DNA from 4 places in the Amphritea sp. HPY genome. Region 2 is predicted to be linked to each of the others. Evidence: predicted binding sites of a transcription regulator. Region 2 holds the regulator's gene; each other region holds the start of a gene.
What was found. Region 2 encodes sigma-54, which starts transcription at its own class of promoters, with help from an activator protein. Its sites were predicted from a motif close to TGGCACNNNNNTTGCTNT; they were not measured.
Positions count from the first base shown of each region.

Region 1: flhA (flagellar biosynthesis protein FlhA) is a predicted target of sigma-54. The motif match lies at 848-865, and genes of this name have one in related genera.
Region 3: glnA (glutamate--ammonia ligase) is a predicted target of sigma-54. The motif match lies at 1,106-1,123, and genes of this name have one in related genera.
Region 4: ACQUQM_RS21715 (flagellar basal body rod protein FlgF) is a predicted target of sigma-54. The motif match lies at 3,062-3,079, and genes of this name have one in related genera.

Region 1 covers NZ_CP194015.1:4,934,456-4,942,021, forward strand. Annotated here, with positions in the region: gene flhB (flagellar biosynthesis protein FlhB) at 1-790, shown strand, start outside; gene flhA (flagellar biosynthesis protein FlhA) at 1,022-3,133, shown strand; gene flhF (flagellar biosynthesis protein FlhF) at 3,169-4,749, shown strand; gene ACQUQM_RS21920 (MinD/ParA family protein) at 4,777-5,592, shown strand; gene ACQUQM_RS21925 (RNA polymerase sigma factor FliA) at 5,619-6,329, shown strand; gene ACQUQM_RS21930 (chemotaxis response regulator CheY) at 6,410-6,784, shown strand; gene ACQUQM_RS21935 (protein phosphatase CheZ) at 6,790-7,566, shown strand, end outside.
Region 2 covers NZ_CP194015.1:3,361,650-3,369,215, forward strand. Annotated here, with positions in the region: gene lptC (LPS export ABC transporter periplasmic protein LptC) at 1-25, shown strand, start outside; gene lptA (lipopolysaccharide transport periplasmic protein LptA) at 15-608, shown strand; gene lptB (LPS export ABC transporter ATP-binding protein) at 605-1,330, shown strand; gene ACQUQM_RS14980 (RNA polymerase factor sigma-54) at 1,371-2,864, shown strand; gene hpf (ribosome hibernation-promoting factor, HPF/YfiA family) at 2,923-3,213, shown strand; gene ptsN (PTS IIA-like nitrogen regulatory protein PtsN) at 3,229-3,687, shown strand; gene rapZ (RNase adapter RapZ) at 3,693-4,550, shown strand; gene ACQUQM_RS15000 (HPr family phosphocarrier protein) at 4,576-4,845, shown strand; gene mgtE (magnesium transporter) at 4,986-6,335, shown strand; gene yjgA (ribosome biogenesis factor YjgA) at 6,362-6,889, shown strand; gene ACQUQM_RS15015 (YhdP family protein) at 7,015-7,566, opposite strand, start outside.
Region 3 covers NZ_CP194015.1:5,174,878-5,182,443, reverse strand. Annotated here, with positions in the region: gene glnA (glutamate--ammonia ligase) at 1-1,008, opposite strand, end outside; gene typA (translational GTPase TypA) at 1,442-3,259, shown strand; gene pip (prolyl aminopeptidase) at 3,381-4,331, shown strand; gene dtd (D-aminoacyl-tRNA deacylase) at 4,341-4,778, shown strand; gene ACQUQM_RS23080 (AEC family transporter) at 4,788-5,681, shown strand; gene ACQUQM_RS23075 (ComEA family DNA-binding protein) at 5,755-6,036, opposite strand; gene pyrF (orotidine-5'-phosphate decarboxylase) at 6,117-6,824, opposite strand; gene lapB (lipopolysaccharide assembly protein LapB) at 6,854-7,566, opposite strand, start outside.
Region 4 covers NZ_CP194015.1:4,887,259-4,894,824, reverse strand. Annotated here, with positions in the region: gene ACQUQM_RS21730 (flagellar basal body P-ring protein FlgI) at 1-650, opposite strand, end outside; gene flgH (flagellar basal body L-ring protein FlgH) at 670-1,347, opposite strand; gene flgG (flagellar basal-body rod protein FlgG) at 1,374-2,159, opposite strand; gene ACQUQM_RS21715 (flagellar basal body rod protein FlgF) at 2,228-2,971, opposite strand; gene ACQUQM_RS21710 (flagellar hook-basal body complex protein) at 3,153-5,153, opposite strand; gene ACQUQM_RS21705 (flagellar hook capping FlgD N-terminal domain-containing protein) at 5,168-5,848, opposite strand; gene flgC (flagellar basal body rod protein FlgC) at 5,888-6,322, opposite strand; gene flgB (flagellar basal body rod protein FlgB) at 6,325-6,723, opposite strand.

The DNA.
Region 1 (7,566 bases), 1.6 Mb from region 2:
TAGCCTTAAGGCGATGGCGCCAAAGTTCAGTCGCCTCGACCCTTTGGCGGGGCTGAAACGGATGTTTTCCCTGAAAGCGTTGCTTGAGCTGTTTAAGGCGCTGGCTAAGTTTCTGCTGATCGGATCGTTATCGTTTTTAGTACTTATCGGATCCAAGCACGCCTTGTTTGCTTTGGGGGCTCAGGATGTCATGCCGGCAATGTCCGCTGCGGTAGAATTAGTGATCTGGGCGTTCCTGATTATGAGCTCGACGTTGATTCTGATTGCGCTGATCGATGTGCCGTTCCAGATTTACGACTATACGAAAAAACTGAAAATGACGCTTCAGGAAGTCAAGGATGAGATGAAAAATACCGAAGGTAAGCCTGAGGTAAAAGGGCGGATTCGGCAGTTGCAGCGTGAGATATCTCAGCGCAAGATGATGAGCGCTATCCCGGAAGCCGATGTGGTGATAACTAACCCGACCCATTATGCGGTCGCACTTAAATATAATCAGGCGGGTGGTGGCGCGCCGATGCTGGTTGCTAAAGGTGCTGATTTTATCGCTCTGAAAATCCGGGAAGTCGCCAATGAGTATGATATTCCGGTGCTGTCTTCGCCGGCGCTGGCGAGGGCGATCTATCACTCGACAGAGTTGGAAGAAGAAATTCCGACCGGGCTGTTTAAAGCAGTCGCTGAAGTGCTGGCTTATGTGTTCCAGTTGAAGCGCCATCAGCAGCGCCAGGGCCCGGCTCCACGAGAGTTGGGGGGCGATATGGATATCCCGGAAGAATACCGTAAGGACGAATAGTTTTCAGCGGTCAGTATCTTACATCCGCCCCCTCCATTCTATCCTCTCGTTATTATTTGGCGGGATTCTTGCTGTATTTTCACCATAGTGGGTAAAGCGTCAAAAAATTGATGTTTTGTGACGCTTATTGGTGTTATTTTTGTTTTCAGAGAAAGTATATTTTTTATTGATGTTTTTTTGACGCTTTTGTTTCGATTTAAGGCGTTAATGGTCTAACCGAGCAGGTATTGAGTGGACAGAACCGCTATTTATAGTAGTGTGCGTAGCGCCAGCAGAGGGAATCTGGGTATCCCGATTTTGCTGCTGGTGGTGCTGGCGATGGTTACCCTGCCGATGCCGCCTTTCCTGCTGGACGTACTTTTTACGTTTAATATAGCGCTTACAATCGTGGTGCTGCTGGTTTGTGTCTATGCTATGCGGCCGCTTGATTTTGCGGTATTTCCCACTATTTTGCTGATCGCAACGCTGATGCGGTTGGCGCTGAATGTCGCTTCAACACGGGTTATATTGTTGCATGGTCACGAGGGTGGCGATGCTGCGGGTAAAGTGATCGAGGCGTTTGGTGAGGTCGTAATCGGCGGTAACTATGTCGTTGGTCTGGTGGTGTTTCTTATCCTTGTAATTATTAACTTCGTTGTAGTTACTAAAGGTGCAGGCCGTATTTCTGAAGTGAGCGCTCGCTTTACGCTTGATGCAATGCCAGGTAAGCAGATGGCTATTGATGCCGATCTTAATGCCGGACTGATCGGCCAGGATGAAGCAAAGCTGCGTCGTCAGGAGGTTACCCAGGAGGCTGATTTCTACGGCTCGATGGATGGTGCCAGCAAGTTTGTTCGTGGCGACGCGGTTGCCGGTATCCTGATCCTGGTGATAAATATTCTCGGTGGTCTGGGTATCGGCATGGTGCAGCATGACCTGTCATTTGATCTTGCAGCCCGTTATTACTCGTTGCTGACCATCGGTGATGGTCTGGTAGCGCAGATACCTTCATTACTGCTGTCGACAGCTGCGGCTATTATGGTTACCCGGGTGAATGCCTCCCATGACATGGGGAGTCAGATTATCGGTCAGTTGTTCGGTTCGCCAAAAGCTTTGGCGGTGGCTGGAGGGATCCTGTTCGTGATGGGCTCAATTCCCGGTATGCCCCATGTCGCGTTCCTCTCTCTGGCCATTGTTGCCGGGGTTGGCGCCTATTATATTCATCAGCGTAACCTCCAGATTGAGCAGAAACAGGCGGCACAGGCTGCTGAACAACCGAAACAACCGGCTCAGGAGCAGGATGTTAAAGAGCTGGACTGGGATGACGTCATGCCGGTGGATATGATCGGCCTTGAGGTGGGTTACCGGATGATCCCGATGGTGGATAAGCTCCAGGGTGGACAGCTGCTTAATCGGATTAAAGGCGTGCGGAAGAAGCTATCACAGGATCTTGGTTTTCTGGTACCTTCAGTGCATATCCGGGATAACCTTGATCTGCTGCCGGGGGCTTACCGGATTACGTTGATGGGGGTCGTGGTTGGTGAGGCAGAAGTGTATCCCGACCGGGAGCTGGCAATAAATCCGGGTCAGGTATTTGGTTCGCTGAATGGTATTGAGGTTAAGGATCCTGCTTTTGGTCTGGATGCGGTGTGGGTTGAGCAGAGTCAGAAAGAGCAGGCGCAGACCCTGGGCTATACCGTAGTCGATGCCGGAACTGTAGTGGCAACCCATCTGAATCAGATTCTGCAGGCTCACTCGCATGAGTTGTTAGGGCATGATGAAGTACAGAAGCTGCTGGATCTGCTGGCTAAAACGTCCCCAAAACTGGTAGAAGAGTTGGTTCCAAACAGGCTATCTGTGAGTACTATGTTGAAAGTGCTGCAGAATCTGTTAATGGAGCAGGTACCGATCAGGGATTTCAGAACAATTACCGAAGCGTTAGCTGATGGCGTTGCCCGGAGTCAGGATGCGGTGGCGTTGACTGCGGCGGTCAGAGTGGCGTTGTCGCGACTGATTGTACAGAACATTATTGGTTCAGAATCTGAGCTGCCTGTGATAACGCTTGATCCGCAGCTGGAACAGCTGTTGTTAGGCTCGGTACAGCAAGGTGAAGGTGGCGGTGAAGGTCTGGTTATTGAACCAGGCATGGCTGAAAAATTGCAGAACTCTCTGGCTGATGTGGCGCAACAGCAGGAGATTGCCGGGCGAGCTTCAGTGTTGCTGGTCGCGGCTCCGGTGAGACCGCTGCTGGCTAAGTTTGTACGTTATGGTGAACATCAGATCAGCGTACTTTCTTATCAGGAAATTCCGGAGAATAAGCGGGTAACGATTATTGCAACAGTGGGCGGTCAGGCAAATGGTTAACATAGCCATTAACCGGTTGATGAATAGGGACAGCTATGAAAGTTAAACGCTTTTTTGCCCCGGATATGAGGCAGGCGATGCAACGGGTCCGTGAGGAGATCGGAGCGGATGCTGTTATTGTTTCGAATCACCGTGTTGCTGGTGGCGTTGAAGTCGTTGCAGCGCATGAGCACGAGTATGAAGCTGCGCAGGAAGAGTTTAAGCGTAAGCGGGCGATAGAAAAACGTAAGCAGGCAGATGCCCGCAGATTGAGTGATGAGGATAAGGTTCATAGTAACCTGGCGGAAGAGTTACGAAAGGCGCAGGCCCGGATAGCAACAGCGCAGGTTGGTGGCGAACCTAGTCGGGATAAGAATCGCCAACTTGATAATGATGATGCTGAGCTCAGTGACATTCTGGATACTCTTAAGCAGCGACAGCGGGGGCGTACGCAGCAAACGGTGCGTAACGCTGATAGCAGGCCGGTAGTTGATAATCGGCATTCAGACCCGGGCTCGTCTCTGCTGAAAAGACAGGGGGAGGCGGCTACCAATATTGAATCTGATCAGCGGTTTCAGCCAAAGCTGGACCCTACTCGTTTTGAATCGCCACCTGGTGGTGCTGTTGATAGCGCAGCAGGCTCTCAGGGTTTTGAGCATGAGCAGCAGGTTATTAGTTCAATGCAAGAGGAGATCGCGTCCCTCAAAGCGGTTCTGAAGCAGCAAGCTGCGGCGCAAGAGAATGTGCCCGAGCCGGTTATTCCTGTATCCCCGGTGTCACAATCAAATGTGGCTGAGTCGGTACCTGATCGTGTTGAACGCCGTCTTGAACGTATTGGTTTGGGTCAGCAGTTGAGCCAGCAGCTGACCGGCGACCTGGCTGATCGGGCAGGGCTTGATGATGCCTGGCGCAGCACTCTGACCCGTTTGAGTGATGTTATCCCGGTCAGTGGTGAAGATTTTATTGAGCGAGGCGGGATGATCGCCTTTGTCGGGCCAACCGGTGTCGGTAAAACGACGACTATTGGTAAACTCGCGGCTCGTTACGTGCTTAAGCATGGTAGTTCTAGTGTCGCTCTGGTCACTACCGATTCCTATCGGATAGCCGCCCATGAGCAGTTGCTGACCTTCGGTCGTATTCTTGATGTGCCAGTTCGGGTAGTCGATGAGAATAATCCCCTTGAAGAAGTATTAAACTCGTTACGCAGTAAACGGCTGGTTTTGATCGATACTGCGGGTATGAATGCCCACGAGCCACATACTCAGGCACAGCTGGATATGTTGCTGGATGTGCCGTTACGGTTGAAAAAGCTGCTGGTGCTATCCTGTTCCAGTCAGCGTCATGTTATTGAAAGCGCTTACCAGACCTATACTGCGCTGGGTCTGAATGGTTGTGTACTTAGTAAGCTGGATGAGTCGGGTAATCTGGGTGAAGCGATCGACCTGATCGTAGAAAACGGCTTGCCGGTTACTTACGTGACGGATGGTCAGCGGGTTCCTGATGATATCGATGTGGCTCATAAACGTGATCTGGTGAGTCGTGCTGTAGTTACCGCGCAGAAGGCATCCCGTAGCCACCGATTGTTCAATGAGCAGCAGCGTGAGCGGTTGTCCCATGATGAACAATGGGAGAACTGATGTTGTTATTAATGACAGGAAAGAACAATGAGTAGCCCGCGTCCGGTTAAAGTGATTGCCGTTACCGGAGGTAAGGGTGGCGTCGGTAAGACCAATGTGTCTGTCAATATGAGTCTGGCTCTCGGAGAGATGGGGCAAAGGGTTGTGCTGATGGATGCTGATCTGGGCCTGGCGAATGTTGATGTCCTGCTGGGTGTTAAGGCGGAAAAAAATATTTCAGACGTTCTGTCCGGTGACTGTAGCCTTAAAGACCTGCTGATCAATGTCGATGAAAATGTACGTATAGTCCCGGCAGCATCAGGTACTCAGGAGATGACTTCGCTGAGTGTGCATGAGCATTCTGAATTGATTCACGCCTTTAGTGAGATCGGCGATGATCTGGATGTGCTGGTTATCGATACCGCTGCTGGTATCTCGGATGCGGTAGTCAGTTTCGTCAAGGCGGCACAGGATGTGATTGTTGTGGTCTGCGATGAGCCAACTTCGATTACCGATGCTTATGCGCTGATGAAGTTATTAAATCGTGATTACAATATGACGCGGTTCAGGGTATTGGCCAATATGGTACGTAGCGAGCAGGAGGGCAGGAACATGTTTAATAAGTTATTGACGGTTACTGATCGCTTCCTGGATGTAACGCTTCAATACCTGGGATCAATCCCTTATGATGAATCTGTGCGTAAAGGGGTTCGTAAGCAACGTGCTGTTTTAAAAGCATTTCCTAATAGCAAAGCCGCACTGGCATATAAGCAGTTAGCGACCAGGGTAGAGACCTGGCCGGTGTCTTCCTCATCCAGGGGGCATCTTGAATTCTTCGTTGAAAGACTGGTTAAGGGCGCTTAGTAGTAGCAAAGGAAACGATGGACTGTATGTATAGTCAGACTCAATCCAGAACCAATCAACAGGTGATTGAACAGCATGGGGTGCTGGTCAAAAGAATCGCTCATCATCTGCTTGCGCGTCTGCCATCGACGGTTGTGCTGGATGATCTGATTCAGGCCGGGATGGTTGGTCTGCTGGAAGCGGCAAAGAAATATGATGCCAGCAAAGGTGCTAGTTTTGAAACCTATGCCGGAATCCGTATCCGCGGTTCTATTATCGATGAAGTTCGCCGGGGTGACTGGACTCCGCGTTCGGTGCACCGCAATGGCCGTCGAGTGTCTGAAGCGGTTCAGGCGGTAGAGGCGCGCACCGGAAGAGATGCCCAAGATGGGGATGTTGCCGCTGAACTGAATATAACTGTAACGGAATATCATGCATTATTGAAGGACTCAGCAGAGAGTCGGTTATTCAGTTTCGATAAGCTGATCGGACCGCAGGATGAAGGCCCCGGCGAATCGATCGCGGGCAATACCCCAGATCCGCAGGCTCAGCATGAGCAGGAAGATTTTATTAAATCGATCGCCCGGGAGATTGAAGGTTTACCGGAACGGGAAAAGCTGGTTTTGTCACTGTATTACGATGAAGAGCTTAATCTGAAAGAGATCGGTCAGATTCTGGGTGTCAGTGAGTCCAGAGTTAGTCAGATTCATAGTCAGGCAGCGTTGCGATTACGTAGCCGGCTGAAGGACTGGCGCTAATTCAAGGTTGCCGGAGGTAAAGCAGTAGCGGCAACCAGTATTCTTATTTGCTGCTAGGAGAAGTTGTCTTGAATAAAGACATGAAGATACTTGTCGTTGATGATTTCTCTACTATGAGACGTATCATTAAAAATTTGCTTCGGGATCTGGGCTTTACCAATATTGTTGAGGCCGACGACGGAGCCACCGCACTACCCATTCTTAAAGCTGGCGGCATCGATTTTCTGGTTACTGACTGGAATATGCCGGTGATGACGGGTATTGATCTGTTGAAAGCCGTTCGGGCTGATCCTGGGCTGCGCCACACGCCGGTACTGATGGTGACGGCTGAGGCTAAGCGTGAACAGATTATTTTCGCGGCCCAGGCAGGGGTAAACGGTTACATTATCAAGCCTTTTACTGCGGCTGTTCTGAAAGAAAAAATCGAAAAGATCTTCGAACGTATTCAGGGGTGATTGCAATGGCAAATGCCGGGCTGTATCAGGATAAACTTGGTTTTGAACAGGCGTTGCAGGGACACGCTGACACGTTAGTCAATCTATTGGCAAAGGGCGATATGACTGCAGCAATGCGGCAGATTCAGGCGCTTAACGAGATGCGTCATCAGGCGCTTTATCATGAGGTTGGGAGGCTAACCCGGGCGGTTCATAATACGATTATCTCTTTTACTGACGATGTCACCGCCTCTGAATTGCTGGAAGACTCAAAAGTTCAGATCGCATCTATCGCCGATGCCAGTGATCGGCTTTCTTATGTAATTGAATTGACAGAAAGTAATGCCCATAAAACCATTGATAGCGTCGATGAGTCACTGTCTCTGGTGGCCGAGCTGGAGCAAGGTTTTCTGCGTCGTACCCAGGTACTGGCTGAATTTGAGCCGCTTAAGTCTGGCAATCCCCAGTTGGAGATGTTGTACGATAAAGCGTGCGCTTATGCCGATGATCATTCACAGGCGTTGGCGGCCATAAAAAATCGTATGACCGATATCCTGTTGGCACAGGAGTATCAGGATATTACCGGGCAGCTGATTAAGCGGGTTATTCAGCTGGTTTCCGATATTGAGGATGAGTTAGTTGGCCTGATGGAAGTTGCCTCCAGAGTTAACCGTTTTAGCGGGCTTGAACTTGAGTCTGAACCGGAAGCGCCAACGCCAACGGTGGCAGCACCGGTATCAGTTAAAGGTGAAGGCCCTCAGTTGGCAGGCAGGCCTGCAGCGGAAGTTGCATCCAGTCAGGAT
Region 2 (7,566 bases):
TAAGGGGATACACAATGTTAACTAACACCATCAACAAACTAGCCCTGCTACTGCTAATGTCAGCTTCGGTACAGGTAATGGCCCTGCCGGACGACCGTAACAAGCCGATCCATGTCAGCGCCGATAGCGCGACCCGCAACGATCAGAGCGGCATCACCTTATATAAAGGCCGTGTCGAGCTGGCCCAGGGTAGCATGCAGATCACCGGCAGCAGCGTCGAAATTCGCCAGAATGACAGTGGTTTACGCGCCATCGTTGCCAAAGGGAAACCCGCCAAATATCAGCAGCAACCTGCGCCAGGTGAGGAGATCACCTACGCATACGGTCAGCGGCTCGAATACAATATCAAGACCCAGAAACTGACAATCACCGGTCAGGCTAAAGTCACCCAGGGTAGCGACACATTCAGCGGCAACAAGATTGTTTACGACATGCGTAAAAGCATTGTCGACGCATTCAGCGACAACAGTTCCAACGGTGAGCGGGTACAGATGGTAATCCAGCCTAAACCGGCGGTACCGGAAACCGAATCTGAGTCCAGCACTGAATCCATTAGTACACCCGAAGCAGAGCAACCAACCGAGACCGGACAAGAGCAGCCTCAATGAGTCGACTGGAAGCGTTAAACCTGGCCAAAAGCTATAAGAGCCGGGCTGTTGTAAAAGATGTTTCACTGTCCATAGAAAGCGGTCAGATCGTTGGCCTTCTGGGTCCCAACGGGGCAGGCAAAACAACCTGTTTTTATATGATCGTCGGCCTGGTTGATGCCGATCAGGGCCGCATCAAAATTGATCATGAAGAGCTGACACATTACCCGATGCACGGCCGTGCCCGCAAAGGCATTGGCTACCTGCCCCAGGAAGCATCTATTTTCCGCAAGCTCAGCGTGCACGACAACATCATGGCCATACTGGAAACCCGCAAGGAACTGAGTCGTCTCGAGCGAAAGCAAAAGCTGGAACAGCTACTGGAAGAATTTCATATCTCCCATCTCAGCAGCAGCCTTGGCATGAGTCTGTCCGGCGGTGAACGGCGACGCGTTGAAATTGCCCGCGCCCTGGCCACCGAACCCACCTTTATACTGCTTGATGAGCCATTTGCCGGTGTCGACCCAATCTCGGTCAGCGATATAAAGCAAACCATCAAGCATCTGCAAAAAAAGGGAATCGGCATTCTCATTACCGATCACAATGTCCGCGAGACTCTGGACATCTGCGAGCAGGCCTATATTGTAAGTGAAGGATATATCCTTGCTCAGGGCTCACCGCAGGATATACTGAACAACCAGCAGGTAAAACAAGCCTATCTTGGCGAACAGTTCCGTCTCTGATAATAATGATCCAGCATTACGGTAAAGTGATCTCTATTTTATGAAGCAAGCGTTACAACTTAAAATCGGTCAGCACCTGACGATGACCCCACAGTTGCAGCAAGCGATCCGCTTGCTCCAGCTATCGACGCTTGATCTGCAGCAGGAGATCCAGGAAGCCCTGGAATCGAACCCGATGCTGGAAGTTACCGAAGAGGAGCACCACGACTCTTCCGAGCAGGAAACGCCTGTGGCGACCAGCGAAGCCGGGGAAGTAGTAGTCAAAACCGAAAGCGAAGAGACCCAGGTTGCCGATAGCGACTGGAATGAAAATATTCCTGAAGAGCTGTCCACAGATAGCTCCTGGGAAGATACCTTCCAGACAGTTTCAACCTCGACCTCAAGCAGCAGCGACTTCTCAGACATGTCAATGGAGTCTAACGATACCTCTGACGAAACCCTGCAGGACCACCTCAGCTGGCAGCTTAACCTGACCCCGATGAGCGATGTCGATCAGCTGATCGCAACCAGCCTGATCGATGGTATCGATGTCGATGGTTACCTTACAGTCACTCTGGAAGCGATTCACGAGCACTTCCTGGCCCAGGATGAAGAACAACTCAACAGTATTGAACTGGATGAGATTGAAGCCGTACTACGCCGTATTCAGCAGTTTGATCCACCTGGCGTTGCCGGGCGCAACCTCGGAGAGTGCCTCAGCATTCAGCTTCAGCAGATGCCGGAAGATACTGAATTCCGACGCGAGGCGATCAAGGTCGTCACTCAGTACATCCATCTGCTTGGTAGCCATGATTACAAGCAACTGATGCGCAAGGCGCGCCTCAAAGAACACCAGCTGCAGCAAGTTATCGAACTGATTCAGACCCTCAACCCAAAACCTGGCGCAATGATCACCAGCAGCCAGTCTGAATACGTTACTCCCGATGTACTGGTGCGTAAAGAACAGGGGGTCTGGCACGTACTGTTAAACCCTGAGGTATCACCCAAGTTACGTATCAATGATGGTTATGCCGGCCTGATCAAGCGTGCCGATAGCAGCCCGGATAATACTTACCTGAAAAACCACCTGCAGGAAGCGCGCTGGTTCATCAAGAGCCTGCATAGCCGCAACGACACCCTGCTAAAAGTTACCCGGGAAATAGTTGCCCGCCAGGAAGGTTTTCTGGAGCATGGCGATGAAGCGATGCGGCCGATGGTATTACACGACATAGCCGATGCCGTAGAGATGCACGAATCGACAATTTCACGGGTTACCACGCAGAAATTCATGCACACCCCGACCGGCATCTATGAGTTGAAATACTTCTTTTCCAGCCACGTCAGCACCGCAAATGGTGGCACCTGTTCATCAACCGCTATCAGGGCACTGATCAAGAAACTTGTCGCAGCAGAAAATCCGGCCAAGCCACTGAGTGATAATAAGATCGCACAGCTGCTGGATGATCAGGGCATAAATGTTGCGCGCCGAACAATCGCAAAATATCGCGAGTCGCTTAGCATTCCGCCTTCTAATGAACGCAAGCGTCTGGTTTAATAATATTATTTAGTGGGAAACGGGCTCAGTCCCGAATATAGACAACTAGGAGATTACCATGCAGATCAATATCACTGGTCACCACGTTGAACTGACTGATTCAATGAGCGAATACGTACACTCTAAATTTGGTAAACTGGAACGTCATTTCGATAACATTACTAATGCACAGGTAACCCTGAGCGTGGAAAAAACCCGCCAGAAAGCCGAAGCTGATGTCCGCGTTGCCGGCGGTCAGCTATTTGCTACCCACGAGCACGACGATATGTACGCAGCAATTGATGGCCTGATCGACAAACTCGACCGTCAGGTAATCAAGCACAAAGAAAAAATGAAAAATCACAAATAGTAGTATCTATCCATAATGTTAATTAATGAACTGCTGTCACCTTCAAGGGCCATCTGCGCCCTCGAAGGCGGTAGTAAAAAACGCACCCTTGAAATTGTCAGCCGACATATTGCCGAACAACAACCGGAAATGACCGCCGATGAAATATTCAGCGGCCTGATCAACCGGGAACGACTCGGCAGTACAGGCATCGGAGAAGGGGTTGCGATCCCCCATTGCCGGCTCAGGGACTGTAACCAGGCACTGGGTATTCTTATTCAACTGGACCAGGCCATAGAGTTCGACGCTATCGATGGTAAACCGGTAGACCTTCTATTTGTTCTGCTGGTGCCGGAAGAAGCATGCGATGAGCATCTGCAAACCCTGGGTAATCTGGCAGAGCTGTTCAGTCAGGAAACATTCCGTGAACGCTTACGCAGCGCTCAATCCAATCGCTCCCTGTACAATGCCGCAGTTGAATTTCAGGCGGGCTGATACTAGTGAAACTAATTGTTATCAGCGGCCGCTCCGGCTCCGGCAAATCCACCGCACTTCAAGCACTTGAGGATGTCGGCTTTTACTGCATCGACAACCTCCCGGCACTGCTGCTTCCGGAGCTGGTCAATCAGATTCTCACCCAGCAGGATCACCCGCCGCAACTGGCAGTAAGCATTGACGCCCGCAACCTGCAGAGTAACCTGCAACGCTTTCCTGAAGTTTTCCTGCAGTTACGACAAAGCGGCAAAGTAAGCTGTGAAATCCTGTTCCTGGATAGCTCAGAAACAACCCTGTTAAAACGCTATAGCGCCACCCGACGCAAACATCCCCTGTCCGATGATCAGCAAGGCCTGCAGGAATCGATCAGTTATGAGCGCAAACTACTGGAGCCCTTAGCTGACCTGGCCGATATCCGTATCGACACCACCCGCATGTCGCTGTACGAGCTTCGCGACAGCATCAAACTCCGGGTTGCCAAACGGCAAGAGCAGGCATTATCAATTCAGGTTGAATCCTTCGGCTTTAAGCATGGTGTACCACTGGATGTAGATTTCACCTATGACGTACGCTGTCTGCCAAACCCATACTGGATACCAGAACTGCGCGGCCATACGGGACAGGAACAGCCGGTCATCGATTTTCTTGATCAACAGACCGAGGTACAGGAGATGCTTGCGGATATCATCGCGTATCTGGAAAAATGGCTGCCCTCCTTCGAGCGTAACAACCGCAGCTACATCACCATTGGCATCGGCTGCACCGGCGGTCAGCACCGTTCGGTCTATATCAGCGAGCGATTGGCTGGCCATTTCCGGACAACTATGGATAATGTGCATATTCGACATCGGGAGCTATCCTGAGCCACAGTAACACCGGAGTCCGACTATGCAGGAAAAGCAGATCACAATTATCAATAAGCTGGGCCTGCACGCCCGTGCTGCGGCCAAACTGATCAACGTAACCAGCCAGTTTTCAGCGGATATCCAGCTCATAAAAGATGGTCGCAAGGTCGACGGCAAGAGCATTATGTCCGTGATGATGTTAGCCGCCAGCAAAGGCACCGATCTGACGGTAACCACCGATGGCGAAGACGAACAACAAGCCCTGATCGCAATTGAAACGCTAATTAATAACCGTTTCGATGAAGAAGAGTAACTTCGCACCTTATTCCTTTAAAAACAATCCGATATAATACCCCAGATAACAGCTCGGTAATGTTGGCGGATCTCGCCAATGGCTGCCCATAGCTTCAGCTACCCATAGTTTCTTAATTGCCTGATCAACTGGGGCTTGATATGACTGTTTCCCACAGCGCTACCGAACTCGACAAGCTGAACATCGCTCTTGAAGAAGGCGCTTTCAAGCAGATCAGTCATACTCTGAATAAAGTCCTGCGCCCGTCAGAAGTCGCCCATCTGATCGAAAAATCTCCACCTAAAGAGCGCCATCTGCTGTGGAGCCTGATACACAAAGATATAGAAGGGGAAGTGCTGCAGGATCTGGGCGACGATGTTCAGGCTGAAATCCTGAGCAAGATGAATACCTCGGAAGTTCTTGCGATCACCGAAACGCTGGAAACCGATGACCTGGCAGACGTAATGCAGCAACTGCCGGAAACGGTGATGCGCGAGCTGCTGCGGTCAATGGATTACCAAAACCGCGAACGCCTGGAAAAGGTCCTCTCCTATCCGGAAGATACCGCCGGTGGCCTGATGAATACGGACACCATCACTATCCGGCCGGATATTACTATTGAAGCGGCACTGCGTTATCTGCGCCGTCACGATGAGCTACCCGAGATGACCGACAGCTTATTTGTTGTCAGCCGCAAAGACTCCTATATCGGCGCTCTGCCCCTGACTAAAATGCTGGTCAGCGACCCGAATATCACCGTGCGGGAGATCATGGTCACCGAAGCCGACGCAATCGCCGCCAATACACCGGACGATAAAGTCGCCCAGCTATTCGAGCAGGAAGACCTGGTATCGGCTCCCGTAGTTGACGAAAACAATAAGCTTCTCGGCCGTATCACCATCGATGACGTGGTCGATGTAATCCGCGAGGATGCCGACCACTCTCTGATGAGCATGGCAGGTCTGGACGAAGACGAAGACACCTTTGCACCAATAATGAAAACCACCCGGCGCCGCGCCGTCTGGCTGGGCGTAAACCTGATAACAGCATTCATAGCCTCTGCCGTGATCGGACTGTTTGAAGACACAATTGAAAAAGTGGTGGCGTTGGCAGTATTGATGCCAATCGTTGCGAGCATGGGCGGTATTGCCGGTAGCCAGGTCCTTACCCTGATGATCCGTGGTCAGGCACTGGGGCATGTAGAACGCTCCAATGCCGGCTGGCTGCTCAATCGAGAACTTATCGTTGGCGCACTCAACGGTGTGATCTGGGCATTAGTCGTGGCGGTAATCGCGGTATTGTGGTTTCAGGACACAACCATCGGCGTTATCATCGCCTGCGCTATAATTATTAATCTGGTGGCCGCTGCGCTGGCAGGTACTCTATTACCAATAATATTAAAAGTCTGGGGTATCGATCCCGCACTAGCCGGTAGTGTATTATTGACCACCATTACCGACGTGGTCGGATTTTTTGCCTTTCTCGGATTGGCAACCTTCTTTTACAGTTAAGCTGGTTTTACAGCCAAGAGAGCAACATGAGCGATAAAGATTTTAATCCCGAGCACGAATCTGATGAAGACTGGGTATCTAAATCCCAGAAGAAGCGGGAGATGGACGAACGACAGGCATTGGGAGCCAAGCTACCTGCACTCAATCCGGAGCAACTGGCCAAAGTGCCAATGAGCCCGACACTGATGAGCGCGGTAAAAGAAGCCCAGCGCCTTCAGCCCCGCTCTGAAGCAACCCGCCGCCAGCTTCAATATATCGGGCGACTGATGCGTGACGAAGATATGGAAGTGATCCAGAATGCGATCGAACGCTTCGAAGCAGGCAAACAGGCCCACGCTCAGATATTCCATAAACTGGAGCGCTGGCGCGACCGTCTGATCCAGGGTAACAACTCAGATTTGCAGGCCTATCTGGAAGAAGACCCCGATGCCGATATTCAACACCTACGCCAACTACTGCGTAATGCACAGAAAGAAGCCAAACTGGATAAACCGCCAGCCGCTTCACGCAAGCTGTTCAAGTACCTGAGAGAACGTGCAGAAGCCCGGCTCTGATCAGCCAGCCCTGATTTGAAAGAATCAAATTCAGGGCTACTTAAAACTACCAGGACTATTTGTTGTAAATCTCGCTCAAGGCTGTTTTTTGACAAGCACGCTCAGGGCTGTTTTTAAAACCCCGCTCAGGGCTGCTTCCCAGAGGGCTGTTCAGCCCGCTCCTGAATCAACTCGACTTTCGGATCACTCCAGTCACCACTCATCTGATAACTCACTGTAGCGATCTCTTTCTTCACTTTGTCGCCGATCAGCTTATCCAGCAGGAAAGCAACACCAGCCACCTGAGGCGCGCCTAACAGCACCGCAGCCAAGGGTAAATTATCAGTAACCGGTAGCGTGACGGCCATCTGCTTATTGACCGTTTCCGCAACCAGATCCAGCTCTCCGGTCATCGCCATATCCACAGAAGGGCCGCGTAAAATAAACGCATCCTTAGTCCGGGCAACACCCTGCTCAATCAGGTAATCGCCGGTCATCCGATCAAAGCTAACCCCTTTAGCAAACAGGTCTGCAAAATCCAGCCTCAGGCGGCGGCCAATCGCATTCAGGTTAAGGATGCCGAAGACGCGCAGAAAACCAGTCGACCCAGCCTCAATCAAGCGCCCATCTTCGGCGTGGAAGCGTGCCGAGCCATGGCTAGCTGCCAGATCATACTGCCAGGGTGCTCCAGGCCAGTT
Region 3 (7,566 bases), 1.8 Mb from region 2:
ACGGGCAGAGTAAGCCAGCATTACCGGTGCTTCAAAGCCAGGAACCAGACGCTTGTATGCGTTAGTAGAAGCGTTAGTCAGTGCATTCAGTGCTTTAGCGTGCTTGATGATACCGCCGATGTAGAACAGGGCAGTTTCACTCAGACCAGCATATGCATCGCCGTGGAAGATGTTAACGCCATCTTTAGACAGAGACATGTGAACGTGCATACCTGAACCGTTGTCACCAACGATTGGCTTAGGCATGAATGTAGCAGTCTTGCCGTAAGCGTGAGCAACGTTATGTACACAGTACTTCAGGATCTGAACTTCGTCTGCCTTAGCAGTCAGAGTGTTTGGACCTACACCGATTTCGCACTGACCAGCAGTTGCTACTTCGTGGTGGTGTACTTCGATAACCAGACCCATCGCTTCCATTGCGTCACACATAGCGCCACGCAGATCGTGCAGAGAGTCAACCGGTGGTACTGGGAAGTAACCGCCCTTAACACGTGGACGGTGACCAGTGTTGCCGCCTTCCATGCTGTGGCTAGAAGCCCATGAAGCTTCCTGAGAACCGATAGAGTAGCCGCAACCACTGATATCAGCGTGCCATTTAACTTCGTCAAACACGAAGAACTCTGGCTCAGGACCAAAAATAGCTGTATCGGCAATACCGGTCGACTTCAGGTACGCTTCAGCACGGTTAGCAACAGAACGTGGATCACGCTCATAACCCTGACCAGTAGCAGGCTCAACGATGTCACAACGAACAATAATAGTTGAATCTTCAGAGAACGGATCCATAACAGACGCGCTGTCATCAGGCATCAGAATCATGTCAGACTCGTTAATACCTTTCCAGCCACCGATGGAAGAACCATCGAACATCTTACCTTCTTCGAAGAAATCTTCATTTACTTCGCTTGCAGGAATAGTTACGTGATGCTCTTTACCATGAGTATCGGTAAAACGCATATCTACCCAACGAACTTCGTTGGCTTTGATCAGATTCATAGTCTCTGACATTTGGCTTTCTCCACTAGATTAAATCGCCAGAATTCTTACTGCCCGTAACTCAATTAGGAGCATTGAATAACAGGCCATAAGCTCATATCGCTTTTACAGAGCAAACAACATGCCAGATCTCTCCAACAGCGAAAGCACTGCGTTTAAAGCAGATATAGTGATCGCAATATCAAAATATTGCACCAATAACGCGCACCAACAAAGCAAAGCGAACCATTTTGGTGCGGATTATTTTTTAGTATACCTTATCACTCTATCTGGCCTTAAAAAGGTGCCGACATCATACTCCAACAATTTGGACATATCCTCTAAAACAGATCAATAAACAAGAAAAAAACCTATTTTGCGGATTCTCAGCACAAGAAACGCACAGAGTGGCCATAACTCATGTATAATGCCCGCCTTATTAAATTGTCTGCACAGGTTCCCAGACGTGATCGAAAAACTCAGAAACATCGCCATCATTGCCCACGTTGACCACGGTAAGACTACCCTGGTTGATAAACTTCTTGCACAGTCCGGAACCCTGGGCCGTCGTGACGAAGGCACCGAACGAATCATGGATTCGAACGACCAGGAAAAAGAACGTGGTATTACCATTCTGGCTAAGAACACCGCCATTGAGTGGAATGACTACCATATCAACATCGTAGATACTCCTGGACACGCCGACTTCGGTGGTGAAGTAGAACGAGTTCTGTCGATGGTTGATTGCGTCTGCCTGTTGGTTGATGCCGTTGATGGTCCTATGCCACAAACCCGCTTCGTAACTCAGAAAGCATTCGATCAGGGCCTGCGCCCAATCGTTGTAGTCAACAAGGTTGACCGCCCTGGCGCTCGTCCTGACTATGTTATCGATCAGGTATTCGAGCTGTTTGATAGCCTGGGTGCTACCGATGAACAGCTGGACTTTCCGGTAATCTACGCTTCCGCCCTGAACGGCATTGCAGGTCTTGAGGCTGATGAACTTGCCGATGATATGACCCCACTGTTCGAAGCAATTGTCGAGCACGTTGAGCCTCCTAAGGTTGATACCGAAGGTCCTTTCCAGATGCAGATCTCTGCACTGGACTACAACAGCTACGTTGGTGTTATCGGTGTTGGCCGTATTACCCGCGGAACAGCGAAACTTAATCAACAGATTAAAGTTATCGACGCTGAAGGCAAAGTACGTAACGGCAAGCTGCAGAAGATCATGGGCTACCTGGGCCTCGAACGTGTTGAAGTTGAAACTGCACGGGCCGGCGATATCGTCTGCGTAACCGGTATCGAAGTTCTCAACATCTCCGATACTTTGTGTGATCCGGCACAGGTTGAAGCACTGCCGGCTTTGTCCGTTGATGAGCCTACAGTTTCTATGACCTTCCAGGTCAACGATTCTCCTTTTGCTGGTAAAGAAGGTAAATTTGTTACCAGCCGTAATATCAAGGATCGCCTGGAACGTGAACTTATCCACAACGTAGCACTGCGCGTTGAACAGGGCGACTCACCTGAGAAGTTCCAGGTTGCCGGTCGTGGCGAACTGCACTTGTCGGTGCTGATCGAATCCATGCGTCGTGAAGGTTACGAACTGGGTGTATCCCGCCCTGAAGTAATTCAGAAAGAAGTTGACGGCGAAATCCATGAGCCTTACGAAGTTGTACTGATCGATGTTGAAGATCAGCATCAGGGCAGCATCATTGAAGAGCTAGGCAAGCGTAAAGCAGACATGACCAACATGGAAGTTGACGGAAAGGGACGCGTACGTCTGACCTTCCTGATGCCTTCCCGCGGCCTGATCGGTTTCCGCTCCCTGTTCATGACAATGACCTCCGGTAGCGGCATCATGACTTCTGTGTTTGACCACTACGGTCCTGTAAAGCAGGGTGAAGTCGTCAGCCGTAGCAACGGTGTTCTGGTTTCCATGGTATCCGGTAAAGCACTGGCTTACTCTTTGTGGAACCTGCAAAGCCGCGGCCGCTTGTGTGTTGTACCTAACATCGATGTGTATGAAGGCATGCTGCTGGGTATTCACAGCCGCAACAACGACTTGGCGGTCAACCCTATTAAGGGTAAGCAGCTGACCAACGTTCGAGCTTCCGGTACCGATGAAAACATCCAGTTGACTCCGCCAATCAACTTCACACTTGAGCAGGCACTGGACTTTATCGAAGACGACGAACTGGTAGAAGTAACACCAGAGAGCATTCGTCTGCGTAAAAAGCTACTGACTGAAAACGAGCGTAAGCGTCAGTCACGCGCAGCTAAATAAGATTTTTAGCTTGATTGCGCCTATTTAGCTTTCAGAGCTCAGGCACAAAAAGCCCGGACAGTAACAACTGTTCCGGGCTATACTCCCGGTTGTCGTTGTTAACAGAAAGGACGCCGGCTCAATGAACTCTCTCTATCCTGATATCCATCCCTTCAAGCAACATCAACTGCCTGTCGATGACATCCACACCCTCTATATAGAAGAAAGCGGTAATGCTCAGGGCATTCCGGTACTTTTTATTCATGGCGGCCCCGGCGGCGGTACCAGCAGTTATCAGCGCTCCTTTTTTGATCCGGAAAAATATCGCATAATTCTGTTCGATCAGCGTGGTTGCGGGCAATCAACACCCCATGCAGAATTAACCGGCAATACCACCCCGGAACTGATCAACGATATAGAAAAGATTCGCCAATACCTACAGATCGATCAGTGGCTGCTGTTCGGTGGATCCTGGGGCTCAACCCTTAGTCTGCTTTACGCACAAGCTTACCCCGATTGCGCTCTGGGACTGATTCTGCGCGGTATATTCCTGTGTCGTGATCAGGACCTACATTGGTTCTACCAGCAGGGCGCCAGCGCAATCTTCCCCGATTACTGGAACGAGTACCGTAAAGTAATCCCCGAGCACGAACAGAACAATATGCTACAGGCTTACTACAAACGCCTGACCTCAGACAATGAGATTGCCCGCATGTCGGCGGCCAAAGCCTGGTCCGTCTGGGAAGGACGCTGCTCTACACTGGACCCAAACGCCGATGTCGTCGATCACTTTGCTGATCCGCACGTGGCTCTGGCGATGGCGCGCATAGAAGCCCATTATTTCATCAACAAGGCATTTATCGAACCGGATCAAATCATCCGTGATGCCGATAAAATCAGACACATTCCAACCACAATTGTGCACGGCCGCTATGATATGGTCTGCCCGATCGATCAGGCGTTTGCGCTCTATCATGCCCTGCCCCTGGCGGAACTGCATATAGTCAGAGACGCAGGACATAGCGCAGCAGAGCCCGGCATCACCGACAACCTGATTAAAGCCACCAAACAGTTCGCCCTCTCACTGGCGTAAGGATAACTATTGAAAGCGCTCATTCAGCGGGTCAGCTCCGCGTCTGTAGATATTGCCGGACAACGGCACGGAGAAATTGGTCCTGGCATTCTATTACTACTAGGTGTCGAAAAAACAGATACTGAAGCTGCGGCCGACAAACTACTCAGTAAAGCACTCAATTACCGCATATTTGCCGACAGTGAAGGCAAAATGAACCTGAACCTACAGCAAACAGAAGGCGGCCTGCTCATCGTTTCCCAGTTCACACTGGTAGCCGACACGCGCAAGGGTCTACGTCCAGGCTTCTCTTCAGGCGCAACACCTCAGCAGGGAGAAAACCTGTATAACCATTTTGTCGCCAAAGCCCGGGAATTACACCATGATATTGGCACCGGTCAGTTCGGCGCAGATATGCAAGTATCCCTGGTCAATGACGGCCCTGTTACTTTCATGCTTGAAGCCTGAGGCCGCTTAATGGATGCCACTGCACAAGCGCTCGCCGAGCGAATATTCCTTACGGTATTTCCACTCTTTGCCATCGTCGTTGCAGGCTACCTGTATGGCCGTTACAAAAAGCCCGACATGACATTGGCTAACCAGCTGAATATGGATATATTTGTCCCAGCACTTATCTTCTTCGTGCTTTCAGACAAAGCCTTTGACCTGGTCAAGTATCAATCACTGGCCATCGGCGCCGCAACCGTAATTCTGGCCTCTGGCCTGATTCTATGGCCAGTATGCAAACTGCTCAAAGTGCAGGCCAAGACGTTCCTACCGCCAATGATGTTCAGCAATAGCGGCAACCTGGGACTGCCACTTATTATTCTGGCTTTCGGTGAACAAGCCCTGCCCGCAGCAATCGTTATGTTCATTGTGGAAATGACGTTGCACTTCACCGTCGGCATTTACATGATGGACCATCGAACGAACCCACTGCGCCTGCTCCGGATGCCGATAATCATCGCGACTATTGCAGGCTTATCCTGGAGCAGCTTCACACTGCCCATGCCACAAAGCATCGCCACCTCGCTGGATATGCTGGGCCAGATCTCAATACCGTTATTGCTTTTCACACTGGGCGTGCGACTAATTACTGTCGACTTCAGCTCCTGGCGTATCGGGGCAACCGGCGCGATACTTTGCCCGGCTGCGGGTATCGCTGTTGCTATCATTATTCAGCAGCTACTACAGCTGGATCAGGCCCAGTTTGCCTTTCTGATCATTTTTGGGGCATTGCCCCCGGCGGTACTGAACTACATTGTTGCAGAACAATACAATCAGGAGCCCAAACAGGTCGCCTCTATCGTGCTACTTGGCAACATTGGCGCATTACTGTTTATTCCTGCCACTCTGATTTTTGTTTTGTAGAAAGTAACTTAAAATAAAGTAACTTTTAAGAGAACCTCTTTGAAGAAAGCTGCCCGAAAGGGCAGCTTGTTTACTATTGCGCAACTTCGACACTGATCAGATCCCGATTCTTACTCACCGTTGCTGCACCAATACCTTTCACCATCATCAGATCATCGGCCGCAGTAAAGGGGCCATGCTGATTTCGATATGCAACTATCGCTTTAGCTTTACTATCGCCGACGCCCTGTAAAGTCACCGCGAGCTGTTCAGCAGTCGCTGTATTGATGTTTACCGTCTGCTCACTATATCCCACCACTGGCAGAATCAATAGAACCGAAAAAAGCACCGCTTTAAGATAAGACATGATATTCATTGCTAACTCCTTTTAGCCAAAAAAAAAGAGCCGGTCAAAGACCAGCCCTTAATTCATAGCATAAGACAGCCAAGAGACAACTAGCGTGCCACAAGAATTTCCTGCTCAATTCGCTCCAGCGCTGCAATCGGTGCCTCTGCCTGAGTTATTGGCCGACCAATAACAAGATGTGTACTACCCGCCTGAATCGCCATACCCGGTGTCATAATGCGCTTCTGATCACCAACGGCTGCATCGGCAGGTCGAATACCCGGCGTTACCAGCTGAAATGAAGGAGAAATAATCTGCCGTAGCGGGCTGACCTCCTGTGCTGAGCATACAACGCCGTCAAGACCACTTTGCTCAGTCAAAAGAGCTAACCGTTTGACCTGTTCCAGCGGGTCAATATCCAACCCTATATCAGCCAGATCCTGCCGCTCCATACTCGTTAACACAGTGACCGCAATTAGTAGGGTATTCGCACCACTGACCTGCTCCAGCTCATTGCGCGCCGCTTCCATCATCCGCCGGCCACCACTGGCATGTACATTAACCATCCACACCCCCAGTTCGGCAGCGGCACGCACAGCCTTCGCAGTTGTGTTCGGAATATCATGGAATTTCAGGTCCAGAAACACCTCAAAGCCCTTGCTATGAAGCTGCTCTACCACCTGGGGACCTGCGCGGGTAAAAAGTTCCTTACCCACCTTTACCCGACAACGTGACGGGTCTAGCTGGTCCGCCATATTAAGTGCCGCGGCTTGCTCCGGATAATCCAGAGCTACAATAATCTGTGTATCACTGCTCATAACATACTCTTAAAATCAAAAATTTCGTTCTACTCGCCTTCCAGCCCCTGAATCGGTTTAGTGCCACCCCACGTCTGACAAGAAGGGCACTGCCAATGCAGGGTTTTACCCGAAAAGCCACAACGCTGACAACAATATACCGGTTTACTCTGCTCTAACTGACCAGTTAGTCCGCGCAGCACCATCAGACTTTCATTGGCGCCTTTTGATGCATGCGCGATATACAAATCTATAAGACTATTAAAGCCCTTAATTGAGGGCCGCTTCTTTAATTCATCCGTAATGAAGGAGCCTGCCGCGTATGCTCCCCTCTGATCCATCAGGAACTCTGCCAGGTTCAGCATTACCGTTGTCGAAGGCCAGCTTAGCAGACACTGCTGAAGATAACTTTCTAACTCACCCGCCTGACCAAGTTGCACATAACAGCTTCTGACTTTAGGGATCGTTTCAGGAATAAATGCGGCGTCCTGATGCGCTACAGACTTAAGGGCTTTTATCGCCTTACGCCATTGCTGCTGCGCCATCGCCACATCTGCCTTCAAAAGAGAAGCCCGCACCGACTGGGGATCATAGGCCAACGCCTGATTCAACCGCTCTTTAGCCCGCCTGAACCCCTCCTGCTGGAGATCCTTTTGCGCAAGCTCACAACAATAATGCCCCAGCTCAACATGCAATTCACGGGTTTCATTTGCCGCCAATTGTCGCGCAACGGTCAACGCCTTCTCCCACTCTCGCTCTTTCT
Region 4 (7,566 bases), 1.5 Mb from region 2:
TGCGCCATGTTCGGCCCAAGCAAGCTATTAATCTGCTCAGCAACCCGGCGCGAGGTGGTAAAATCAGGATGATTCAGGTTCAGTACCAGACTATCGCCCTGGCCAAATGCATTAGGTACTGTACGCTCGACGGTCGCACCTCCCGGAATACGACCGACACTAGGTACATTCAACGATAAGCGGGAGCCATCCGCCCCCTGTACACCGAAACCGGAGACCACCATATTGCCCTGGGCTACTGCATAAACCTGGCCGTCAGCACCTTTCAGTGGTGCCATAATCAGGCTTCCGCCGCGCAGGCTTTTGGCATCGCCGATAGACGACACTGTAATATCAATTACCTGACCTGGCTTGGCAAACGGCGGCAGATCGGCATGAACCGCGACGGCGGCAATATTCTTTGACGAAGGGTTAATATTTGCCGGTATTGCCACGCCAAAGTTATTCAGCATGTTGCGGAACGTAGCCGAGGTAAAAGAGGTCTTATCTCCGGTACCGTCGAGACCAACCACCAGACCATAGCCCACCAGCTGGTTACCACGCACGCCCGCAACAGTGGTCAGATCCTTAAGCCGTTCAGCCAGCACTGTCGTGCTGATAGTAGTACTGATCAGCGAAAGCAGCAGAGCTGTAATCCAGAAACGTTTCATCACTTTTCTCCTTCGGCCCTTAAAATGGCCACAACGGCCCGACAAAGAACTTCGCCAGCCAGCCCATCGCGTTAGAATCATGTACCGCACCGGTCCCACTGTATGTGATCCGGGCATCGGCAAGCTGGGTTGACGCCACGGTGTTAGCGCTGCTTATATCTTGCGGTCTGACCATTCCGCTGACACGGATATACTCATCCCCCTGGTTCAGGGTCAGCCACTTTTCACCTTTAACAATCAACAGGCCATTGGGCAGAACGTCATGCACAGTGACCGTAATATTGCCGTTCAGGCTGTTGCTCATATCCGACTTACCTTCACCCTCAAACTCAGTAGTGGAGGTAGGGAGGCTGGCACTTAGAGGACGACCAAACACATCCACTCCCTGACCAAAAAGCGTCGGTGCGCTCAGAGTCTGGGTATTCTCTTTATCCACACTGGTTTTATTTTGCTTCGAAGACTGGGTACTTTCCTGCAGCACTATGGTCAGAATATCTCCGACGCGATGGGCACGACCATCGCCATACAGGTTATTGCTGGTTGCAGCGTTATAGATAGAGCCGGTAACCTCCCGCGGCGCCTGCAGCGCCTGCGGCCGGATCGGTGCAAAATGAGGATTATCCGGCTTCGGCGGCGTATTAACACACCCGGTCAGTGCCAGCAGCGTACCGATAATCAGAATTAATAACCGTTGCATCGTTCTATCTCCCCTTCAGGCGACCGTTACAGCTGCTGTGTCACGAAGGACAGCATCTGATCCGCTGTAGAGATTACTTTTGAGTTAATTTCGTAGGCCCGCTGAGTAGTAATCATATTCACCAGCTCTTCCACCGCATTGACGTTAGAGCCTTCCAACATCCCCTGCCGCAGCTGTCCTGTGCCGCCTTCCCCCGGATTACTCAACACCGGGGTACCACTGGCTGAAGTTTCCATAAACAGGTTTTGCCCCAGCGCCTGCAAACCTTGTGGATTAACAAAATCAGCCAGTTGCAGCTGACCTATCTGTTGCCCAGCCGGGTCTCCGGCAGTCACCACACTGACCACGCCATCAACACCGACCGTCATCGAAAGCACTTCTGACGGCAGGGTAAGACCCGGATCCAGCAGATAGCCTTCGGCGGTCACTATTTCATTATCGGCACTGAGCTGAAACTGGCCGTGACGGGTATAACCGGTATCACCGTTGGGCAGCGTTACCTGCCAGAAGCCCCGCCCGGCGATAGCGATATCAAAAGCTTCACCGGTGGTTTGCAGCTCCCCCCCCGTGAACAGTTTCTGGGTGCCTACCACCCGCACACCGGAGCCGAGTTGCAGGCCAGAAGGCAGTTGTGAGCCTTCAGCGCTTTGCGCACCAGGCTGGCGTTGAATCTGATACATCAGATCTTCAAACACCGGACGGTCTTTCTTAAAACCGACGGTACTGACGTTGGCCAGATTATTTGACACCACCTTAAGCGCGGTATCCTGGGCACTAAGGCCTGTTTTTGCTACAAATAGAGCACCGTGCATGCTTATTCTCCGCTGAACCTATTTACGTTCAAATTCCTGTTCTTACTTCAGTCTTATCATTAGCAATATCACTGAAGCTGTAATATCTTGGCCGCCGCTGAGGAGTTCTCTTCCGCGTTCTTCATCATTTTGACCTGCATCTCAAACTGCTTGGACAGTTCAATAATTGAGGTCAGCTCAGTCACTGAGTTAACGTTGCTGGATTCAAGATAACCAGCCCGCAGCTGGACATCATTTGCCAGTGGCAGCGGCTGGTTATTGCCGGTATGCATCAGGCCATCAGTACCTTTGAACAGACTACCATCCTGGTCTTTAACCAGCTTAATCCGATCCAGCACCGCCAGTTCCGCAGCACCCTCGCCTAAAGGCCGGATGGTGATAGTGCCATCACCGCTGATATCGAGTTTTTCAAAGGGAGCCAGGGTGATAGGGATACCACCATTACCCATTACCGCACGGCCTCCGCCGGTAACCAGTTGGTTAAACTGGTTTACCTGCAATTCACCGGACCGGGTATAGGCTTCTTTACCGTTAGCATCCATTACGGCGATCCAGCCTTCGCCGCCGATCGCTACATCCAGCTCCCGCCCGGTTTGAATCAGAGTGCCGGTTGACAGATTAGTACCCGGTCTTTCAGCCATAGCATAAACCCGGGAGGCGTGGCCTTCGCCATACACCTGCATCGCCCGGGCCTGAGCAAAATCTGACTTAAAGCCCGTGGTCGTGGCATTGGCCAGATTACTGGCATGGGCCTGCTGGGAGCGCATCGTTTCCCGTGCACCACTCATTGCCAGATATAATACTTTGTCCATACCATCCCTCTTTAGCCACCGGGCTGTTAAGCGGCAACAGAAGCGGTTAACCGTTGCCGCTTTAGCCTGAAAAAACTTGTTACAGAGTAAAATGCAATGCCTGTGCCAACCTGTCCCGAACAATAAAAAAGACCACAAAAAAAGGCGACCGTAGTCGCCTTTTAGTATTGTTGAATACGGTTTAGATCTGCAAAATAGCCTGGGTTACCGTATTAAGGGTTTCCAGCGTCTTCGAGTTTGCCTGGAAGTTACGCTGCGCCTCGATCAGCTTTACCAACTGCTCAGATAGATCAACGTTGGACTGCTCCAGTGAGCCGGATTTCAATGTGCCGTTAAGCCCGGTTCCCGGCGGGTTGGTAATTGCCGAACCAGAACTCAGAGAAGCTGCCCACTGGGTATCACCGACCGGCTGCAAACCCGCCTGGTTTTCAAAGGTCGCTATCGCAACCACACCCAGGGTCTGGTTCTGACCATTACTGAAGCTGGCAACCATCTCACCGTCAATACCGAAACTTACGCCAATCAGGTCGCCTTTAGCATAACCATTTTGAGAAGAGTTCTTAACAATCGAGTCAGACGCAAACTGTGAGGTATTACTCAGATCCAGCGTTATGACATCCTGCGAATCGGTACCGTTTGCCAGGATCGGATCATTATCCGAGAAGCCCTGAACAGTCAGCCCAGGCACCGACAAATTACTGGTCACGGCAACGCCGTTAATTTCAGACAAGATACCTGAAGACTGATTGAAGTTAATCAACACAGGACCTTTTTCCGGCAGGCTGCCAAGCTCACCCGGATCAGGTGCTTTACCAATAGTAAGCGTCTGATCTTCACCGCTAGCGCCGGCATTCAGAAGATAAGCGTACAATCGATATGTACCCTCATAACTATCATCGCCATTTACCTCGGTATCAGGAGCTATAGCAGCAGCCGATGGTACAGCACCACCAAACGGGTCAACCGGCCCAGACAGAATCTGCATGTCCAGACTATCACTGGCAATATCGCCGGCATCGGCACGATAGCTAATAACCAGCGAGTTATTTGCAGAATCATACACTAAGGTATCAATATTCGAATTCGAATCGGTAATAGCGCTACGCTGAGCATTGATCTCATTGACAATATCTTCGGCGGTAACCCCCCCGACGCCACCGTCTATCGAAATATTCACGCCAGCAACGCTCAGCTCAATAACATCGCCTGCGCCATAATTAGGACCACCAGTAAAATTAAAGATATGCTGCTCGCCCGCAGCAATCTCCGTTATAGACTCATTGGTTAACGCCACGCCACCTGCCACATCAGTTGTGACCAAGTTGCCATACTGGGTCGACTCAGAATTGAAAATCACCTGAATTTCACCCGCTGAAGGCTGATTCAGGACCACGTCAAAAATGCGAGGATCTGCAGCCTGAAGGTTACCCAGCACTGTTGCATCCAGGGTTCCGCCCGGGCCAGTAAAATCAGCAGTATTAAGACTAAAACCAGATATGGAGAGATCGCCAGAACCGCCATCGACAAAGTCGTAAGTATGCACCTCTTTAACCGGACGCTGTTCAACGAAGTTATACTTAATAACTGAACTGTCGCCTAAGCTATCAACCCGCTCCATCGTCGTGCTGTAAGTATACGAAGCAGGAACATCTTTATTGTAATTAGAGAGCAGCTGACTAGCGTCTTTTCGATCATCAATATTCAGCTCCAACGACATCTCATAAGTTGCCTGAGGCGGACTCTCTTTTTCGGTCACTGCCAGATTACCCAGGGGCAGCTCGACACCATTTTCGACTGGAAAGCCCTGCAGAAACTGGCCGGTTTTATTGACAATGAAGCCATCCTTATCCAGCTCAAATGCGCCTGCACGGGTATAAGTTTTCCCCCCCTGCTCGTCAGCCAGTTCAAAATAGCCGCCGCCATTAATTGCCAGGTCAAGGTTATTGTTAGTGGACTCAACGGTACCGGCACTGAAATCCTGCGCGATATCGGTCACGGTAACACCTGACCCCGGTGTATTACTGGAACCCGCCCCCACTACCGCCGATGTATAGATGTCGCCAAATTCGGTACGAGAAGCTTTAAAACCCACCGTACTTGCGTTGGCAATGTTATTACCGGTTACATCCAGATCAGTGGTTGCCGCCTTCAGACCGGTAATCGCAGTATTAAAACCCGCCATGGTGTTCTCCTCGTTTAACCTATCTGTTTAATATCATTCATTGAGACCGAGCCCGCATCGGTATTCACTTTCATACCGATTCCGTTCTGTCCCAATGTGACACTATTCACGTTATATGCGATGTAGCTGTTGGCTAATTCGTATTCACCATCAACCTTAGCTTCAGCCACAATACGGTAGGCCCCCTGGGGGCGATCGCCGGCATTCCAGGTGAAATTATGATCCCCTTGAACCTGCGCTCCCATACTTATCGAATCGACCAGATCACCTTTAGAATCGTAGATCGACACCCTTAGATCGGGTGTACTCACCGGCAGGTCAACAACCCCTTTAATCTCTCCAGAGTCTCCCAACTGCCCAGCATCTGTTTTTGCATACACAGTCTGACCGACCAGCGATGAGGCTTGCAAAGCAGCCTGACTGGATAATAACGACGCAGACATCTGCTCCATCGTCGTATTGAGATTGGCAATATTCTCCACCGTACTCATGCTGGAAATCTGCTGCATAAAGTCAGTGGTATCGGCCGGACTGGTCGGATCCTGATTCTGAAGCTGAGCAATCATCAGCTTCATAAACATCTCACTGTCAGCCCCCTGACTAGAAGAACCCTGACTAGTCGCTGAAGCCTTATTCTGAGTATTGATCTGATCAAATACTGACTGTGTATTATTGACGTTATTCACATCAGCCATAATATTTACCTCTTAAATGGACGGGCGCTCAGGCCACTTTTACTGACCTAAGGTCAGCGCCCGCTGCATCATCTGTTTTGCAGTATTCATAATCTCAGCATTGATCTGAAAAGAGCGCGACGCTGAGATCATATCCGCCATCTCTTCAACAACATTTACATTAGGGTAGTAGACATAGCCATTTTCATCCGCCATCGGATGATCAGGGCTGTATTCCTGACGCAGCGGAGAATCGCTTTCAACAATACCTGCAACATTAACTCCCTGGCCTGCCTGTACACCAAGCGGAATAGAGCCAGGTTGCAGCGTCTCGGCCTGCTGCAGCTCAAACACGGGCTTGCGGGCACGATAAGTCTCACCTTCACTGCTGCTGACACTCTGGGCGTTCGCCATATTGCTCGCAGTGGTATTAAGACGGATAGTCTGAGCGCTCATCGCAGAGCCGGCTATATTGAAAACATTAGACAATGACATCGTTATTCACCCTTAATCGCGCTTACTAAGCCTTTAAACTTTTTATCCAGAAACGAAAAAGACGCCTGGTAGTCCACCGCATTCTCGGTATACCGCGCCATCTCTTCCTGCAGGTTGACTGTATTACCATCCACACTCGGCTGGTTCGGGATGCGAAACATCATCTCCGCTGCGAAGTCTGGATTGATAACTGAGCCCTGATGCCCTGCATCAGTTACTTTCATAGCCATCGACTGACCGGATTCAACACCTTTAAGAATGCTTTCAAAATCCAGATCACGGGCTTTGTAGTTAGGGGTATCGCTATTCGCGATATTATTCGCCAGCATCTCCGCGCGCTGTACCCGCACGTTAACCGCTTTCTCATGAATTCCTAATGCACTATCAAAGCTAATGGCCATCGGCTTGCCTCTGTTCCCGTTATACGACTTATAAAGCAATACTAATGCCAACTATTAAATCCCTATAATTTCAATAACTTAACAGGAGCAAGATAATTAAGCGGCAACCCCATGCCCACAAAAAGCGGCAAAGCGGCAATGAGCCCACGACAGGCGGCAATCAGGAAAGAGGAGGACGTTCACAACTCACAGATACAAAAAAACGCGCACAAGGCGCGTCTTCACAAACGAAACTCTCTTACAGAGTATTCATGTATCGCTTCTCACAAATTCAAAGCAAGAAGGATTATTCTAGCCACTAGCAGCGAAGCGTTCTAGCTAGCCAAACTTGTTCGGCGGCCTAGCTACTTTATTCAACAGGTACGTGACCGGGACACAACCCGTACCGACATACAGCGGCAAGGAGCCCATCAAAGGCGGCAACCAGAAAAGAGAGGCTAAGTTATCAACTCACTAGTACAAAAAAACGCGCACAAGGCGCGTTTTAACATACAAAACTATCTTACAGAGTATTCATGTATCGCTTCTCACCAATTCAGAGTAAGAAGGATTTTTCTAGCCACTAGCAAGCGAAGCGTTCTAGCTAGCCGAACTTGTTCGGCGGTCTAGCTACTTTATTCAACAGATACGTGACCGGGATACAAACCGTACCGACATACAGCGGCAAGGAGCCCATCAAAGGCGGCAACCAGAAAAGAGAGGCTAAGTTATCAACTCACTAGTACAAAAAAACGCGCCCAGGGCGCGTCTTAACATACAAAACCATCTTACAAAGTATTCATCTATCACTTCTCATCACACTCAAGCAAGAAGGATTATTCTAGCCACTAGCAGCGAAGCGTT